DNA from 2 places in the Burkholderia crassaminum genome. Region 1 is predicted to be linked to the other one. Evidence: riboswitches for the same ligand, from Rfam matches in the RefSeq annotation. Region 1 holds a riboswitch; the other holds the start of a gene.
The links. A riboswitch is a leader RNA that binds a small molecule or an ion and turns the genes downstream of it on or off. The one in region 1 is predicted to bind cobalamin.

Region 1 (3,400 bases):
GCTTCCAGTTCGGCGGCATCGGCGCTCTGTTCGGCTATGGCATCGACGTGCTCGTGACGCCCGATCCGCTGAACAAGCCGGGCCTGCGCTTCGACCCTGTGTTCGACTACGAGCAGGTGCTGGTGGTCGCCGACTCACACCGGTTCGCGAACGCCGACTACGTGACACCCGAGCAATTGACCGACGAGATCCTGATCACCTACCCGGTCGAGACCGACCGGCTCGACATCTACAACCAGTTCCTGACGCCGGCCGGCATCGTACCGAGGCGGCACAAGTCGATCGAGACGACCGACATCATGCTGCAGATGGTGGCGAGCGAGCGCGGCGTGGCCGCGCTGCCGAGATGGCTGGCCGACGAATACGCCGACCGGATGCCGGTCGTGCCGGTCAAGCTCGGCAAGAAGGGAATCGCGAAGCAGATCTTCCTCGGCATCCGCGAGGCGGATGCGTCGATCGACTATCTGGCCGCGTTCGTCGCGCTGGCGCGCGAATCGACCGGGAGCGCGCCGCGCATGCTGCGCTAGGCGCGCCCCGTTGCAATGCGCGTCAGGCGGCGCGCAGGCCGGTGCGTTCGCCGCGCTCGACCCATGCGCCGAACAGCAGGCCGATCGTCGTCCACATGATCACCTGCATGCCGATCGCCGCAACGCGGAACTTCCACAGCAAGGCCGCCGGGAAATCGGCCGGTAACTCGCTGATCGACGGCAGCCCGATCTGCACGGCCGCGATGATCGCGACAAACACGAGCCCGGCGACGATCGACGCGTTCCACTGGCCGAGCTTCGCCAGCAAATGGCGGCGCACGCTGACCGAGAACACCATCGTCGCGACCGAGATCGCGATCATCAGGAAGAACAGGCCAGTGCGATAGCCGATCGTGTCGGGATCGCCGACCGACGGCGGATTGGCCGGGTACTTGAGGTTCGGCACGATCACGAGCGCGACGAATGACGCCAGTGCGAGCCAGGCGGCCAGCGGCCGTGCCCGGAGGCGGCTGCCTCGCCCGTAGGCATACGCGAAGACCAGCGAGAACAGCCCGCCGAATGCCGCGCCGTAGGTCACGACGCCCGTCAGCAGACCGAGGCCGGCCTGCGTGTGGCGGCTGACCAGCTCGGGCTCCGGTGCGTCGCCCTTGGCGGCGTCGGCTTTTTCTTCGAAGGAGATTGCCTGATCGACTTGCGGTTCGCCGACGACTCTCGCGAAACCGAACGTGAGGAGGCCTGCGGCGATGCCTGCGAGCATCCCGCGCATGAGCAGCTTTCCGACCATCATGAACTCCGCGTCAGTGGCAGGGGAAGCCGAGCAGATGGCGGCCGTCGTGGACGAATTCGTGGACGTACATGCCCGGCACGAGTGACGTCGCACCTTGTTCCGCACCCACGAAATAAAGGGCGAGCAACAGGATCAGGCCGACGAACACGGCCCACGGCAACAGTTCACGGACGGGGATGGGCGCCGGCACGACCGCCGGCTTCAGCACTGCTTCGCTCATGGATGCACCTCAGGGGAATCGCGCCCCGGCAAATGTTGAATGGGTACGAAGGCAGGTCTGGCTTCCGGGATCATGGATTCCCCGGTTACAGTGGCGCGACCGCGCCGGAATTGCACCGGCTTCCGCGTTTCGTATCGGGCGAATTGTACGCGCGAACGTTCGCGTATTGAAGTAATCGCACGGTGGCGATCGCGTCCCGCCCCGGAGCCCCCGAAAACCGACATGAACATGCATGCCTCGCTGCGCCTGATCGCACACGCATCGACCCGGGCGATGCGCACCGGCACGTTTCCCGACGACGATCCGCTCGACGCGCACGGGCTCGCCGAAGCCGCGGCACTGCGCAACCGCTGGACGGACGTCGCCGGCTCGCTCGTGCTGTGCAGCCCGGCCCGCTGTGCGGTGCAGACCGCCGATGCATTCGGACTACGCGCCGACATCGACGACGCACTGCGCGACGTCGACTACCGGAACTGGCGCGGCAAGCGGCTGCACGACCTCGCGCGCGACCTGCCTGACGAATTGAGCGCGTGGATCGGCGATCCGTCCGCGTCGCCGCACGGAGGCGAATCGTTCGACGCAGCCATGCGCCGCGTCGGCGCATGGATGAACGCGCTGCAACACGGCCGCGACATCGTCGCCGTCACGCATGCGCCGATCGTTCGCGCGGCCGTCGCGCATGCGCTGCAGCTGGATCCCGACGCGGCAACCCGCATCGACGTTGCGCCGCTGTCGTGCACGACCTTCGCTGCGTCGCCGCACGGATGGAAGTTGATCGCCGACGACGATCGGCGCGACACTGCCACCTAGCCTCCTGCCGTGTTGCGTTCGCGATATCGCGCACGACGCAAGCCGACGTGCCGCGTCGTATCGCAATCGCATGGCGACGACCACCTTACGTCGCCGTAAGACATACCGTTCGCCATCCCTGCTGTCATCAAACTGACTGCTAGCCGAAGCTAGGATCAGTCGCGGTTCCCTTACGAGATACCGTCATGAATCAACCTGCTTCGTCTGCCCCGAACTCGCCGGGTTCCGTCGAGCGCACCAGACAGCTCGGCTATGCCGTCTTCCTGCTGGTGCTCGCGATCGGCGCGATCTATATCGCCACGCACCTGATCGACGATCTGTCGCCAGTGCGCGAAGGATCGCTGTTCCCGTACCTGATGCTCGGCGCCGCGTTGCTGATCGCGCTCGGCTTCGAATTCGTCAACGGTTTCCACGACACCGCGAACGCAGTGGCCACCGTGATCTATACGCACTCGCTGACGCCGAACGTCGCGGTGATCTGGTCCGGCATGTGGAACTTCCTCGGCGTGATGGTCTCGAGCGGCGCCGTCGCGTTCGGCATCCTGCAGTTGCTGCCGGTCGAGCTGATCCTGCAGGTCGGCAGCGGCGCGGGCTTCGCGATGGTGTTCGCGCTGCTGATCGCCGCGATCGTGTGGAACCTCGCGACCTGGTATTTCGGGTTGCCGTCGTCGAGCTCGCATACGCTGATCGGGTCGATCATCGGCGTCGGGCTGATGAACCAGTTGATGCACGGGCCGTCCGGCACGAGCGGCGTCGACTGGGGCCAGGCGCTCGGCGTCGGCAAGTCGCTGCTGTTCTCGCCGATCGTCGGCTTCCTGTGCGCCGCGCTGCTGCTGCTCGTGCTGAAAGCCCTCGTGCGGGTTCCGGAGTTGTACAAGGAACCGCCGAAGGATCAGCCGCCGCCGTTCTGGATTCGCTGCCTGCTGATCCTGACCTGCACGGGCGTGTCGTTCGCGCACGGTTCGAACGACGGGCAGAAAGGGATGGGCCTCATCATGCTGATCCTGATCGGTACGGTGCCGACTGCCTATGCACTGAACAAGGCCGTCACGCCGGCCGAGACGCAGACCTTCGTTGCGGTCGCAAACCAGGCAG
Region 2 (3,400 bases), on a different replicon from region 1:
TCACGACGACGCTGCCGGCGAGGTGCGGACGCCACAGTTCGAGCGCGGCAGCCGAACGCGTGTTGCCGAGATGCCGCGCGAGATCGGGCACCTCCGGCTCGCCGAGCGTGCAGATCACGCGGTTGTCGGCCGGCAGCCGCGCGCGCGTGATGCCTTCGGCGACCATTCGCGCGTCGCACAGGATCGGCGCACCGGCCGCGAGCGCCGTGCGGCCTGCCGTGCCGGCACCGGCCGAGAAGCGCAGGCCGTAGGCGACGTCGACCATCCCGCACGCATGGATCACGCGCACCGCGAGTTTCTCGAGGTCGGGCGGAACCTGCGACAGGTCGGCCTCGGCGCGGATCGTCGCGAACGACTGGCGGTAGATTTCCTGCCCGTCGCGAATGTAGTCAAGCATCGGTGGTGTCCTGGCTGTGCCGCGCGCCCGTCAGTCGGGCCGCGGCCTGGTCAATCGTCAGATGGCGCGCGAGCGGGGCGCCGAGGCCCGCGGCTGCGTCGCGCCGGTAAAGGTCGTAGTGCGCGGGCGCAACCGCGACGAGCGTGTGCGTCGCGGGATGCGGCAGCGCGCAGTGGCGCTCGCAGCCGGTCAGGTGCACGTCGACCGCGTGGCCGATGCGCGCGGCGAGCGCGAGCGCGTCGTGTTTCGTGTCGGCACGCGCCTTCGCGCAGCCCGCGCTGCCGGTGCACGCGACGACCGATGCCAGCGGGTCGGACGACGCGCAGACGAGGCCGAGCGACGACAGCGCATCGAGCGTGGCCGGCGCGCGTTCACGCGATACGCCGTGCATGAACACGCCTTGCCATGGCGTCATCGACAGCGTGCCGTCGCCGTCGGTTTCGGCCAGCGCGGCGAGCCGTTCCAGTTGCGTGGCATCGAGCCGGCCGAGCGTGAATTGCGCGCCGACGTTGCAGCGCGCCGCATCGCGCGAAGGGCGTACGCCGAAACGCAGCGCCGGGTCGGTGCGCGTGCGGCGCCAGCCGGCGAGCGCCGGATCGGCCGCCAGCGGGAAGGGCACATAGTGCTGCGCGCGTTCGAGCAGCACGCGCTCGCCGCAGGTTGCGAGCAGTGCGCGCATCCGCGTGACGTCCGCCGGCGCGAGATCGAGGAACGCGAGCAGCAGCGCGCGGACCAGCGCGGTACCTTGATCGGGCGCGACATCGACCAAAGCGGGTGGGGCGTCATGCGCGACCGGCGGGCAGCCGGCCAGCCCGGCCGCAATGCGCACCGCACCGTCGCCGCGACGCCATGCGGCCAGCCAGATGTCGTGCGGATGATCGAGCGTCGCAACCGATTCGCCGCCGTCGAGCTGGATCGAGAATTTCGGCGACAGCTCGCCACGGCGCGGCTCGCGCGCCAGCATGTCGAAGAGCGGTGCGGCGAGCGCGCGGCTATCGACGAGTGCGGCAGGGTCGTGGCCGGCGAGCGGGCTGAGCATCACGTTGCGGACGTCGTCGCTCGCGGAGAGCGCGGCCGCATCGGCGGTGGCGCTCGCGGTGGCATCGACGGGCGGGCCGAGCCCCGCGTCGAGCAATGCGCGCATCAGCGCGTCGGCCGCGCCGTCGCGAATGCCGCGCAGCTGGAGGTTCGCGCGATTGGTCGCGTCGATCGCACCGGAGCCGAAGTCACGCGCGGCAGCGGCGATCGCACGCGCCTGACGCGCGTCGAGCCGGCCGCCCGGCAGCTTGATCCGGCACAGGCCGCCGTCGGCGGCCGCGACCACGCGCACGAGCCCCGGGCAAGCCGAAGGGCGCACGACGGGCGACGCAGGAATCGAAACGGGGGCGGAACTCAACGGGATACCGGGGCAGTGTCGCGCCGCGGCCAACGCATCGGTACACCCCGCCCGACGCCGACTGGCACGCACGCACTTTCTGGCCGGCAGGTCTCCTGGCTGACAGGTCGGCGCCGGCTCCCGGCCTTCCCGGTGGAACCAGTGGCATGAGGGGGAGATCGGCTCGCTGTCTACAGTTGCGGGGGCAGCCACAGCGGCGCGTGGTGCGCCCTGTGTTCCCTCTTCGGCCCCGAGGGGCACCGGCGAACGAACGGCCGTAGGATACCCGATTTTCGCGACGATCCGGCAGCGGCGATGCGCCGCGCAACCGCGTCGCAGCATGGCCGCAGCCGGTTTTGCGCTGTCTCGCCAATGGTACGATTGGCGGCTCGACATCAGATCGGCGACCGCCGGCACCCGCTATGAAACTCGGCAGGACAGAGCTGTTCGGCATGGGCATCGCGCTGGGCCTGCTGGCCATCCCCGCATGGGTTCTGCTCGCGAGCATACTGATCCCGCTTGCACCGTCGGCCGAGTGGCCGAAGAATGTCGGGCTTGCCGGCCTCGGCGTGCCGATCGTGGCGGGCGGAACGCTCCTGTACAGGAAAGGCGGTGCGCGGCCGCTCATGTGGCTGCTGCTCGGCTGGCTGCTGATCGCGTCGATCGCCGGCATGTATCTGGCCTTGCTGACGTTTGTCGTCGGCGTGCCGCTCGGCTGACATCGTCGCCGTATCGCACCGGCGGGCGGGCGACGCGCACAGCATGGAAACGGATCAACGCGCGGCGGCCCGGCAGCCGCGCATCGCAACAAATTGTATGGAATCGAACGATGGGGAAGGGTGCATGACGGCGTGGCTGACGGTAGTGGGCATCGGCGACGACGGTTACGCGGGGCTTGGGCGCAGCGCACGACGCGCGCTGCTCGACGCGACGCTCGTGGTCGGTGCGAAACGGCATCTCGACATGCTGCCCGCACGGCTGCGTGCCGAACGCGAAGCATGGCCGTCGCCGTTCGATCTCGCGGGCGTGCTCGCGCGGCGCGGCTCGCCCGTGTGCGTGCTCGCGAGCGGCGACCCGATGCTGTTCGGCGTCGGCGCGACGCTCGCGCGCCAGCTTTGCGCCGATGACTGGCGTGTGCTGCCCGCACCGTCGTCGCTGTCGCTGGCGGCCGCCCGCCTCGGCTGGGCGCTGCAGGATGTCGGCGCAGTCTCGCTCGTCGGCCGTCCGCTTGCGACGCTCGCGCGTCACCTGCTGCCAGGACGCCGCCTGTTCGTGCTGAGCGCCGACGGCCGGACGCCGGCCGCCGTCGCGGCCGAACTCGTCGCACGCGGCTTCGGGCCGACCCGCATCTGCGTGTTCGAACATCTGGGCGGCCCGCTCGAGCGGCGTCTCGACGGGCTCGCGCAGGACTGGCGCGTCGACGAAACGGCCGCGCTCAATCTGGTTGCGCTCGACTGCCAGGCCGGCCCCGACGCGCCGCGCCGCGCGCTCACGCCCGGCCTGCCCGACGATGCGTACCGTCACGACGGCCAGCTCACCAAGCGCGACCTGCGCGCGATGACGCTCGGTCGCCTCGCGCCCGCGCCCGGCGAGCTGCTGTGGGACGTCGGCGCCGGCAGCGGCTCGAT

Region 2: it holds a riboswitch for cobalamin, as region 1 does, so the genes downstream of both, cobG (precorrin-3B synthase) here and ACPTTF_RS18920 (CbtB domain-containing protein) in region 1, are expected to answer to the same signal.

Annotation. Positions count from the first base shown of each region.
Region 1 covers NZ_OZ183800.1:387,416-390,815, reverse strand. The annotation lists gene ACPTTF_RS18930 (LysR family transcriptional regulator) at 1-527, shown strand, start outside; gene ACPTTF_RS18925 (CbtA family protein) at 550-1,272, opposite strand; gene ACPTTF_RS18920 (CbtB domain-containing protein) at 1,286-1,495, opposite strand; cobalamin riboswitch at 1,529-1,667, opposite strand; gene ACPTTF_RS18915 (histidine phosphatase family protein) at 1,718-2,305, shown strand; gene ACPTTF_RS18910 (inorganic phosphate transporter) at 2,491-3,400, shown strand, end outside.
Region 2 covers NZ_OZ183799.1:1,901,864-1,905,263, forward strand. The annotation lists gene ACPTTF_RS08710 (precorrin-8X methylmutase) at 1-397, opposite strand, end outside; gene cobG (precorrin-3B synthase) at 390-1,754, opposite strand; cobalamin riboswitch at 1,862-2,052, opposite strand; gene ACPTTF_RS08720 (hypothetical protein) at 2,195-2,491, shown strand; gene cbiE (precorrin-6y C5,15-methyltransferase (decarboxylating) subunit CbiE) at 2,616-3,400, shown strand, end outside.